One region of the Enterobacter cloacae subsp. cloacae ATCC 13047 genome, then DNA from elsewhere that is predicted to be linked to it. Evidence: predicted binding sites of a transcription regulator. Region 1 holds the regulator's gene; the other holds the start of a gene.
What was found. Region 1 encodes PhoB, which activates phosphate uptake and scavenging genes when phosphate is short. Its sites were predicted from a motif close to CTGTCATAAAACTGNCNNAT; they were not measured.
Positions count from the first base shown of each region.

Region 2: a site for PhoB is predicted at 977-996, ahead of uvrB (excinuclease ABC subunit UvrB). Genes of this name have one in related genera too.

Region 1 is NC_014121.1:1,185,642-1,190,874, reverse strand. It holds gene brnQ (branched-chain amino acid transporter carrier protein BrnQ) at 1-110, opposite strand, end outside; gene phoR (phosphate regulon sensor histidine kinase PhoR) at 519-1,814, opposite strand; gene phoB (phosphate response regulator transcription factor PhoB) at 1,836-2,525, opposite strand; gene sbcD (exonuclease subunit SbcD) at 2,713-3,918, shown strand; gene sbcC (exonuclease subunit SbcC) at 3,915-5,233, shown strand, end outside.
Region 2 is NC_014121.1:2,998,961-3,004,193, reverse strand. It holds gene ECL_RS14495 (ABC transporter ATP-binding protein) at 1-497, opposite strand, end outside; gene uvrB (excinuclease ABC subunit UvrB) at 1,249-3,264, shown strand; gene yvcK (uridine diphosphate-N-acetylglucosamine-binding protein YvcK) at 3,336-4,244, opposite strand; molybdenum cofactor riboswitch at 4,471-4,605, shown strand; gene moaA (GTP 3',8-cyclase MoaA) at 4,593-5,233, shown strand, end outside.

The DNA of each region.
Region 1 (5,233 bases):
GCCTGTAAGCCAACCATTGGGGGAAAAATGATGTTGCCTGCGCCAACGAACAGCGCAAATGTCATAAAGCCCAGCGCGATGATGTCACGCGATTTTAAGTGATGGGTCATAAAACCTTACTGCCTGTGGATGTGGTGTTGAATATATTGAGATTTTCGCCATCCCAATGGGACGATACAGCGGAAATTTTGCTCAATTTCAGCGGGATATGCTCCCGTCCTGGCGTGGAGAAGAATAGTTTTTCGATTTACCACGCAAATACAGTCGGTCTGACAGTATCTGGGGGGCAATTTAAACGCTTATAACGTTTAAAGGCAAGGAGGGATCGTAAAACCAGAACAATATGCCAGCATGAAAATACCAACCAGAATAATTCGCTAATATCATGAAAAAGCCATGGCTAATCATGCGAACAAAAAAGCACCAGCCGTATAAAATTCATTCGCGTTTCGCTTTACTGCAAAGCAAACGGGCCAGCAATAGCTGGCCCGTGGAAAGGTAAAATGACACACCCGCCGTCAGGCGATCTTTTTGGCAATTAATCGTTCCGGTATAACGAAACTGAAACGGGTTCCTTTGCCCAGCGTGCTTTGAATATCGAGGCGGCTTTCATGGTGATTCACCGCGTGCTTCACAATGGCCAGCCCCAGCCCACTTCCCCCCGTTTGCCGGGAACGGGCTTTATCTACCCGGTAAAACCGCTCGGTCAGACGTGGAAGATGCTCAGGCGCAATGCCCGGCCCGTTATCCTCGACGCTAAACTCGGCCCCCGTTGGTGTCTGCTGCCAGCGCACCATAATATCCGTTCCTTCTGGGGTATGATTAACCGCGTTATAGACCAGGTTAGAGATAGCACTCCGCAGTTCATCCTCGCTCCCGAGCACCTTCAGACTGTTATCGACGTCAAAGGTCAGATGATGTTTTTTATGGCTTAAGGTTTGCGCTTCGCGCTTCACTACCCGCAGCATCATCGGTACGTCGATAGTGTCATTTAAGGCAAGCGTCGGAGCCGCCTCAATCTTCGACAGCGTCAGCAGCTGTTTCACCAGCCCTTCCATACGGTGCGTCTGCTCGCGCATGGTATGCAGCGCCTTCTCACGCGGCGCACCTTCAAGCGTCTGCTCCTGCATCATCTCCAGATAGCCCTGCAGCACCGTCAGCGGCGTGCGCAGCTCGTGGCTCACGTTGGCGAAGAAGTTGCGTCGTGCCCCTTCCAGCTGGTGCATCTGGGTGACGTCACGCGCTACCATCAGCCATTGCCGATCGCTGTAGGGCATCACACGTATTTCAAGATGACGGCCATTGTTGAGCTTCAGATTGTGCGGACGCGTGAAATCACGTTTTTTCAGATACTGCGTGAACTCCGGATAACGCAGAAGGTTGAGGATGTTCTGGCCATTATCGTCCGGCCAGCGCAGGCCCAGCAGCTGTTGGGCGAGACCGTTACACCAGAAGATTGTCCCCTCTTCCGTGGTCAGAATCACCGCATCCGGCAGCGATTCCGCACCGCTGCGAAAGCGTTTAATCAGGCTTCCCAGCTCGCGACGGCGCTTTTTATTACGCATCTGCATCTGGTGCAGGCCGTAAAGCAGCGGCTCCCAGCTCCCGCTTCCTGGGGGAGGCGTCATACTTCTGTCAACCCACAACCACCAGGAGAGGCGCAGTAAGTTCCAGAAATGCCAGATCAGCAGCCCGGTCACAGACGCCAGCAGAAACCACGGCAGGTATCCAAGAAAGGCCCCCAAAATGAAGGCCGGAATACAACATAAGATCAGTTCAAAGACGAGCCTTTTCCATGACAGACGTTCCAGCACGCGTCACACTCCTGTCATTGTTCAGAAACGGGTAGAAAAACGATAACCCGTGCCGCGGACCGTCTGTACCATGCGATCGTGGCCGCTCAGTTCCAGCGCTTTACGCAGGCGGCGGATATGTACGTCAACCGTCCGGTCTTCGACATACACGTTAGTTCCCCAGACGTTATTCAGCAACTGTTCGCGGCTGTAAACACGCTCCGGGTGAGTCATAAAGAAATGCAGGAGTTTGAATTCGGTAGGCCCCATGTCGAGGGGATTTTCGCCCGTCATAACACGGTGCGAGGTGGGATCAAGGCTCAGGCCCTGCATCTCAATGACCTCTTCCACCGCCATCGGTGAAATACGGCGCATCACAGCTTTAATACGGGCAACCAGCTCTTTCGGTGAGAAGGGTTTGGTAATGTAATCATCCGCGCCGGTCTCAAGGCCGCGCACGCGATCTTCCTCTTCACCGCGCGCGGTAAGCATGACAACGGGGATATCGCGGGTCATCGCTTCACGCTTGAGGTGTTTGATAAACTGCAGTCCGGAGCCGCCAGGCAACATCCAGTCAAGCAGGATCAGATCGGGCCAGGGTTCATTCAGCTGGTTCACCGCGCTGTCATAATCTTCCGCTTCAACCGGCTGGAAGCCATTTTGTTCGAGCACGAAGCACACCATTTCACGAATTGGAGCTTCATCTTCTACGACCAGAATACGTCTCGCCATACTTTGCCCTGTCTTATCTTATTTAAGTTACAAGTTTGTAATGCGGCGTCATTATGCGTCAGATTTATGACAGATTTATGAAAAACAGTACCACGTAAAATGGCAAACTGTTGTTTTATTACAGCGGTTATTTTCCAGCTTCTGAAAGTTTATAATCCCCATTCCCTTTTTTTGCCACGGATTCGCTATGCGCATATTACACACCTCGGACTGGCATCTGGGTCAAAACTTTTACAGCAAAAGCCGGGCAGCGGAGCATGAAGCGTTCCTGAACTGGCTGCTGGACACGGCCCGATCGCACGAGGTGGACGCGATTATTGTTGCGGGTGACATTTTCGATACCGGTTCGCCGCCAAGCTATGCGCGTGAGCTCTACAACCGCTTCGTGGTAAATCTGCAACAAACCGGCTGTCATCTGGTGATTGTCGCCGGTAACCACGACTCCGTCGCAACGCTGAATGAATCCCGCGATATCCTGGCCTTCCTTAACACGACCGTGGTAGCCAGCGCCGGTCATGCTCCGCAGATCCTGAAAAAACGTGACGGTACACCGGGAGCGGTGCTGTGTCCGGTGCCCTTCCTGCGCCCACGCGATATCGTGCAAAGCCAGGCGGGGATGTCCGGCGGGGAAAAGCAGCAGCATCTGTTGCAGAGCATCACGGACTATTATCACCAGCAACATACGGATGCCTGCGCCCTGCGCGGCGAACAGGCCATTCCGGTGATTGCCACCGGGCATCTTACTACCGTCGGCGCCAGTAAAAGTGACGCGGTGCGTGACATCTATATTGGTACGCTGGACGCCTTCCCGGCGCAAAATTTCCCGCCAGCGGATTATATCGCGCTCGGGCATATTCACCGGGCGCAGGTCATCGGCGGCTGCGAGCACATTCGCTACTGCGGCTCGCCCATTGCGCTCAGTTTTGATGAGACCGGCAAAGCCAAATGTGTGCACCTGGTGAGTTTTAATGAGGGCAAACTCAGTGCCGTGGAGTCGCTGGAGGTCCCCGTCACCCAACCGCTGGCGGTGCTGAAGGGCGATCTGGCGGCGATTACCGCTCAGCTGGAGCAGTGGCGCGGTGTCGAGCAAAATCCGCCCATCTGGCTGGATATTGAAATCACGACCGACGGCTACCTGCATGATATGCAGCGTAAAATTCAGGCATTGACGGAAGATCTGCCCGTCGAGGTCTTACTGGTTCGCCGCAGCCGCGAACAGCGCGAGAAAATTCTGCTGGGTGCACAGCGTGAAACGCTCAGCGAACTGAGGGTGGAAGAGGTATTTGAACGCCGACTGTCGCAGGAAGAGATTGACGACACCACGCGCGCAAGGCTTAACGAGCTGTTCCTTCATACCCTGCACGCGCTCAGCGATGAGGAAGAAAACGCATGAAAATTCTGAGCCTGCGTCTGAAAAACCTCAACTCCCTTAAGGGCGAGTGGAAAATTGACTTTACCGCCGAGCCGTTTGCCAGCAACGGGCTGTTCGCCATTACCGGCGCGACCGGTGCCGGGAAAACGACCCTGCTCGACGCCATCTGTCTGGCCCTTTACCACGAAACACCGCGTCTGCAAAAAGTCTCCCAGGCACAAAACGACCTGATGACCCGCGATACCGCCGAGTGTCTGGCCGAGGTGGAGTTTGAGGTAAAAGGCATAGCGTATCGTGCGTTCTGGAGCCAGAACCGCGCGCGCAATCAACCAGACGGAAACCTGCAGGCACCGCGCGTCGAACTGGCGCGTTGTGAAGACGGTAAAATTCTGGCCGATAAAGTGACGGACAAACTGGAGCAAACCGCCGCGCTCACCGGGCTGGATTATAGCCGTTTTACCCGTTCAATGTTGCTCTCCCAGGGGCAGTTTGCCGCCTTCCTCAACGCTAAACCGGGCGATCGCGCCGAACTGCTGGAAGAGCTGACCGGCACCGAGATCTACGGTCAGATCTCAGCGATGGTGTTCGAGAAACATAAGGCCGCCCGTAACGCGCTTGAGATGTGCGAGGCGCAGGCCGCAGGCGTGGTGTTACTGAGCGAAGCGCAACAGCAGCAGTTACAGCAGAGTTTGCAGGCACTTACTGACGAAGAGAAAACCCTGCTGACTCAGCAGCAGAACCAACAGCGCGATTTTCAGTGGCTGACGCGCAACGACGAGCTAATTCGCGAGCAGCAGCGGGTCATGCTCCTGCAACAGCAGGCGCAGCAGGCGCTGACCGACGCCGCGCCTGAGCTGGCCAAGCTCCAGCTTGCGCAGCCCGCCGCCCAGCTTCGCCCCCTGTGGGATAGCCAGCAAGAACAAACCACGCGCCTCGCGCAGACAAAGCAGCGCATTGTCGAAGTAAATACTCGCTTACAGGCCAAAGCCGCGCAGCGCTCACGCATCCGTCATACGGCGCTGCGTACCCATGCGCAATTGCAGAGTGACCTTACGATCCAGGCCACATGGCTGGCGGAGCATGAACGTTACCGCGTGTGGGGCCAGGAGATTGCTGGCTGGCGCGCCCATTTTGCGCAGTTGAACCGCGATAAACATCAGATTGCCACGCTTGCAGCCCGTATTGCTGAATTACGTCAGAAGCTCGCCGGGATGCCGGAAAACCCCCTGACGCTGACGGCGGATGACGTGGCAGCGGCAATGGAGCAACAGTCCCGGTCACGCCCTTTACGCCAGCGCCTGACCTCGCTTCATGCCCGCTATCAGCCGCTGCAAAA
Region 2 (5,233 bases), 1.8 Mb from region 1:
TGCAGCGGCTCATCCAGAATCAATACCCGCGGTCGGTTGACCAGCGCGTTAGCCAGCGCCAGCTGATACTGATCGTCCGGGGAGAGCCCGTTCGCCCGAATCTGTCGCAGCGCCCATAGCTGCGGGAACAGGTCATAGACATCGCTTTTTGCACGCGTGTCCGTTGCCCCTGTCGCCCGCATGGCGATGTGCAAGTTTTCCTCAATAGTCAGTTGCGAAAAAATCCGTCGGTCCTGTGGCACGTAGCCAATCCCCGGCAGCGCGCGTTGATCCGGTGCCTGACGCAGTAAATCACAGGGCGGGGCACCGGCTTCGTGCCAGACGATGGTTCCGCTCTGCACCGGTAACGCGCCGGTGATGCAGTTGATGAGGGTGGTTTTTCCCATGCCGGGCAGGCCAATCACCCCTGTGCATAAGCCCTGCGGTAAATCCAAATCGACATTCCATAGCGTATGTTGGTTTCCGTAAAACTGATTGACTGCACGCAGACTCAACATCTTTCTCTCCTTAAAAATGTATGTGGGTGAGGCTCGTTAATGAATCTGCAAATCTCCTGCCAGAACCGTTGAACTGATTAAAAAAGAGGCTTTTTTAGGATAATGCCGTCGCAAAACGACCGATCGATAAGCGGATTGCACTGTCTCAGTGCCAGAACTGTTAGCGGTGGTGCAGGGACTGAAATGGCTGAATTGTGAGCAAGATCTCATTGATTGGTTATGAATAACGCAACGGTTGATTGGCAAAAATTAGCGATAAAAATTTTTTGTCACCGCCTCGTGGGAAAAACCGGGAATTTGCTGAGCGGCAGTCTGTATGGGCTGGACGCAGTTATCCACTATTCCTGTGGATAACCATGTGCATTAGAGTTAGAAAACACGCGATAAGCGAGAGAAGACGCGGGTTACGCCCAAATTGACGCGAAACGCGGCTCTGGAAAATATCCTTTAAGATTTAACTGGTTAGATAAAATCAATTGCCGTCATAAAAGTGTCACCGGTTACCATAAAACTACCATTACCTGGCTTGACAAATGTTAAAAATGAAAATGTTCTGGGGATAACCGGGTAGGGCTGGTGTTTTATGTCGTCTCAGTCGAAATTTTGACCGGGAATACGCTAATCCTTCGGGTGCTATGCTAAATATCGTGACACGCTACTGGTTTTACATCCAGTGTTTTTTACTGGCATTCCTGGCCACAACGAGTAAAATTACTCACCTGCCGCTTTTTACATCACCAGGTTGTCGCCCATGAGTAAACCGTTCAAACTGAATTCTGCTTTCCGTCCTTCTGGCGACCAGCCTGAGGCGATCCGTCGTCTTGAAGAGGGGCTGGAAGATGGGCTGGCACACCAGACGCTGCTGGGGGTGACCGGTTCGGGTAAAACCTTCACCATCGCCAACGTCATTGCGGATCTGCAACGCCCCACCATGGTGCTGGCGCCCAACAAAACGCTGGCGGCGCAGCTGTATGGCGAGATGAAAGAGTTCTTCCCGGAGAATGCCGTGGAGTATTTCGTCTCGTATTACGATTACTACCAGCCAGAAGCCTATGTGCCGAGCTCTGACACTTTCATCGAGAAAGATGCCTCGGTGAACGAACACATTGAGCAGATGCGTCTCTCGGCGACGAAGGCGCTGCTGGAGCGTCGTGATGTGGTGGTGGTCGCATCGGTGTCTGCCATCTACGGTCTGGGCGACCCGGATCTCTACCTCAAGATGATGCTGCACCTGACGCAGGGGATGATCATCGATCAGCGCGCGATTTTGCGCCGACTGGCGGAGCTGCAGTACACCCGTAACGACCAGGCGTTCCAGCGCGGTACGTTCCGCGTGCGCGGCGAGGTTATCGACATCTTCCCGGCGGAATCGGACGACATTGCCCTGCGCGTTGAGCTGTTTGACGAAGAGGTGGAACGCCTGTCGCTGTTCGACCCGCTCACCGGCCACGTCGAGTCCGTTATTCAGCGTTACACCATCTACCCGAAAACGCACTACGTAACGCCACGCGAGCGTATTGTGCAGGCGATGGAAGAGATCAAAGAGGAGCTGGCGGAACGCCGTAAGGTGCTGCTGGCGAACAATAAACTGCTGGAAGAGCAACGCCTGAGCCAGCGTACCCAGTTCGATCTGGAGATGATGAACGAGCTGGGCTACTGCTCCGGCATCGAAAACTACTCCCGTTTCCTCTCCGGTCGTGGGCCGGGCGAGCCGCCGCCGACGTTGTTTGACTACCTTCCGGCGGACGGGTTACTGGTGATCGACGAATCCCACGTCACGATCCCGCAGATCGGCGGGATGTATCGCGGTGACCGCGCGCGTAAAGAGACGCTGGTTGAGTACGGCTTCCGTCTGCCGTCGGCGCTGGACAACCGTCCGATGAAGTTTGAAGAGTTTGAAGCGCTGGCACCGCAAACCATTTACGTTTCGGCGACGCCGGGCAACTACGAGCTGGAGAAATCGGGCGATGAGGTGGTTGACCAGGTGGTTCGTCCGACAGGGCTGCTGGATCCGGTGATCGAAGTCCGTCCGGTTGCGACGCAGGTGGACGATCTGCTCTCCGAGATCCGCGCCCGTTCGGCAATCAACGAGCGCGTGCTGGTCACCACGTTGACCAAACGTATGGCGGAAGACCTGACCGAATATCTGGAAGAACACGGCGAGAAGGTGCGTTATCTGCACTCGGATATCGATACCGTGGAGCGTATGGAAATTATCCGCGACCTGCGTCTGGGCGAGTTTGACGTGCTGGTGGGGATCAACCTGTTGCGAGAGGGTCTGGATATGCCGGAAGTCTCGCTGGTGGCAATCCTCGATGCTGACAAAGAGGGCTTCCTGCGTTCAGAGCGCTCGCTGATCCAGACCATTGGCCGCGCCGCGCGTAACGTCAACGGTAAAGCGATTCTCTACGGCGATAAAATCACCCCGTCGATGGCGAAAGCGATTGGCGAAACGGAACGCCGTCGCGAGAAACAGCAGCGCTACAACGAAGAGCATGGCATTACGCCGCAGGGTCTGAACAAGAAGGTGGTGGATATTCTGGCGCTGGGTCAGAACATCGCGAAGACCAAAGCGAAAGGACGCGGCAAGGCGCGTTCCGTGGTGGAGGAAGATACCGTCGCGCTGACGCCGAAAGCGCTGCAGCAGAAAATCCACGAGCTGGAAGCGCAGATGATGCAGCACGCCCAGAACCTGGAGTTCGAAGAGGCAGCGCAAATTCGCGACCAGCTGCATCAGCTGCGGGATCTTTTCATCGCCGCATCTTAAAAGCAGCGTGTTTTCGCCCTCTCCCTGTGGGAGAGGGCCAGGGTGAGGGCATCAGGCCGCACAAAACGAGCCTAACCCAACTCCTGAATCGCCTTCTCCAGCGCGTCACGCAACAAGTGACGGTCATGACGGTATTTGATATCGCTGGCCTCCAGCGGCTCCTGCACCACCACGCGATCGCCAATGCCCGTTACATCCACTTTCGGCCCGACCACAACACCGTCGATGATTTTTTTACCGACGTACTGCTCCATCAGCTCCAGTTTATCCGCCAGCGACAGGCTGGCCGCTGCCGGACTCAATTCGCGGCCTAAATTACCGATGTACACCATCGGGGCGGGCGTTCTGCGCAGGGCCTGCGCCAGCTCTTTCACCAGTAAAATCGGCATCAGGCTGGTGTAAAAACTGCCCGGGCCAATCAGGATCAAATCCGCCTCGGCGATGGCCTCAACCGCTTCGCGCGTGGCGGGAACGGCCGGGTAAGTCATCAGCTCTTTCGGCGGCAGCGTAAGCTGATCAATATTCACTTCGCCGTACACTTCATGACCTTCTACGTCGATGGCCATCAAATCGACCGGTTGTTCAGACATCGGGATCAGGAACGCATCCACTTTGAGCAGATTGCGGATGAGATTGATCGCTTCCAGCGGGCGCACGCTCAGGTGATCCAGCGCTTTAAGCATCAAATTTCCAAGGTTATGCCCGGAAAGCTCCCCGTTACCGCCAAAACGGTACTCAAACATCGCCGAGGCGACGCTCGGTTCGGTAATTAACTGATTCAGGCAATTACGCATATCGCCCCAGGCAATGCCGCCTTCTGCGCGTCGGATCCGCCCCGTCGATCCGCCGTTATCCGTTGTTGTTACTATCCCTGTCAGTCTTGAGCCAAGGGATGACAAAGAGGACATCACCCGGCCCAGACCATGGCCTCCACCCAGTGCCACCACCCGGTCAAGATCCGCAAAAGTGCGATTGCGCATACTTATTCCTTATCACGTTCGATCTGCGTAACAGTAACCTAACTACCCCTAAAAGACGATGCCTCAGCCAGGGCAAAATGACGTATATCAATGCGAATCTGCTGTTTTGGCGTATTCTGTAACGAAAATGCACGATCAGGTCGCTATATACATGTTTATATAGCGTTAAGCGGTAATGGCGAAAGGGTGATTTACGCGCTACTATCGCCATAACCACGTTTTCAAATTTGAAAACATACACTCTAGCCCTGGTGCCTGTGTCGAAAGATATGGCGCCCTGGCCGTGGCAACTATGCCACCAGGGTACAGAAAGAAATGACTGTGCCTCCCGTATCTGGAAAGGTGTACATGGCTTCACAACTTACTGATGCTTTCGCGCGTAAGTTTTACTACTTACGTCTGTCGATTACCGATGTGTGCAACTTCCGTTGCACCTACTGTCTGCCCGACGGCTACAAACCGGGCAGCGTCACCAATAACGGCTTTCTCTCCGTGGATGAAGTTCGCCGCGTTACGCGCGCGTTCTCGGCACTCGGCACGGAAAAAGTGCGTCTGACCGGCGGAGAACCTTCGCTGCGCCGTGACTTCCCCGACATTATTGCCGCCGTGCGTGAAAACGAACGCATCCGTCAGATTGCGGTGACCACCAATGGCTACCGCATGGCGCGCGATGTCGCAACCTGGCGTGATGCGGGCTTAACGGCCATTAACGTCAGCGTGGACAGCCTGGATGCCCGTCAGTTTCATGCCATTACCGGCCAGGATAAATTCCAGCAGGTGATGGACGGTATTGATGCTGCGTTTACCGCCGGGTTCGATAAGGTCAAAGTCAACACCGTGCTGATGCGTGATGTAAACCATCATCAGCTGGATACCTTCCTGGCGTGGATCAAATCCCGCCCCATTCAACTGCGGTTTATTGAACTCATGGAGACGGGCGAGGGCAGCGAGCTGTTCCGCCGCCATCACATCTCCGGCATGGTGTTGCG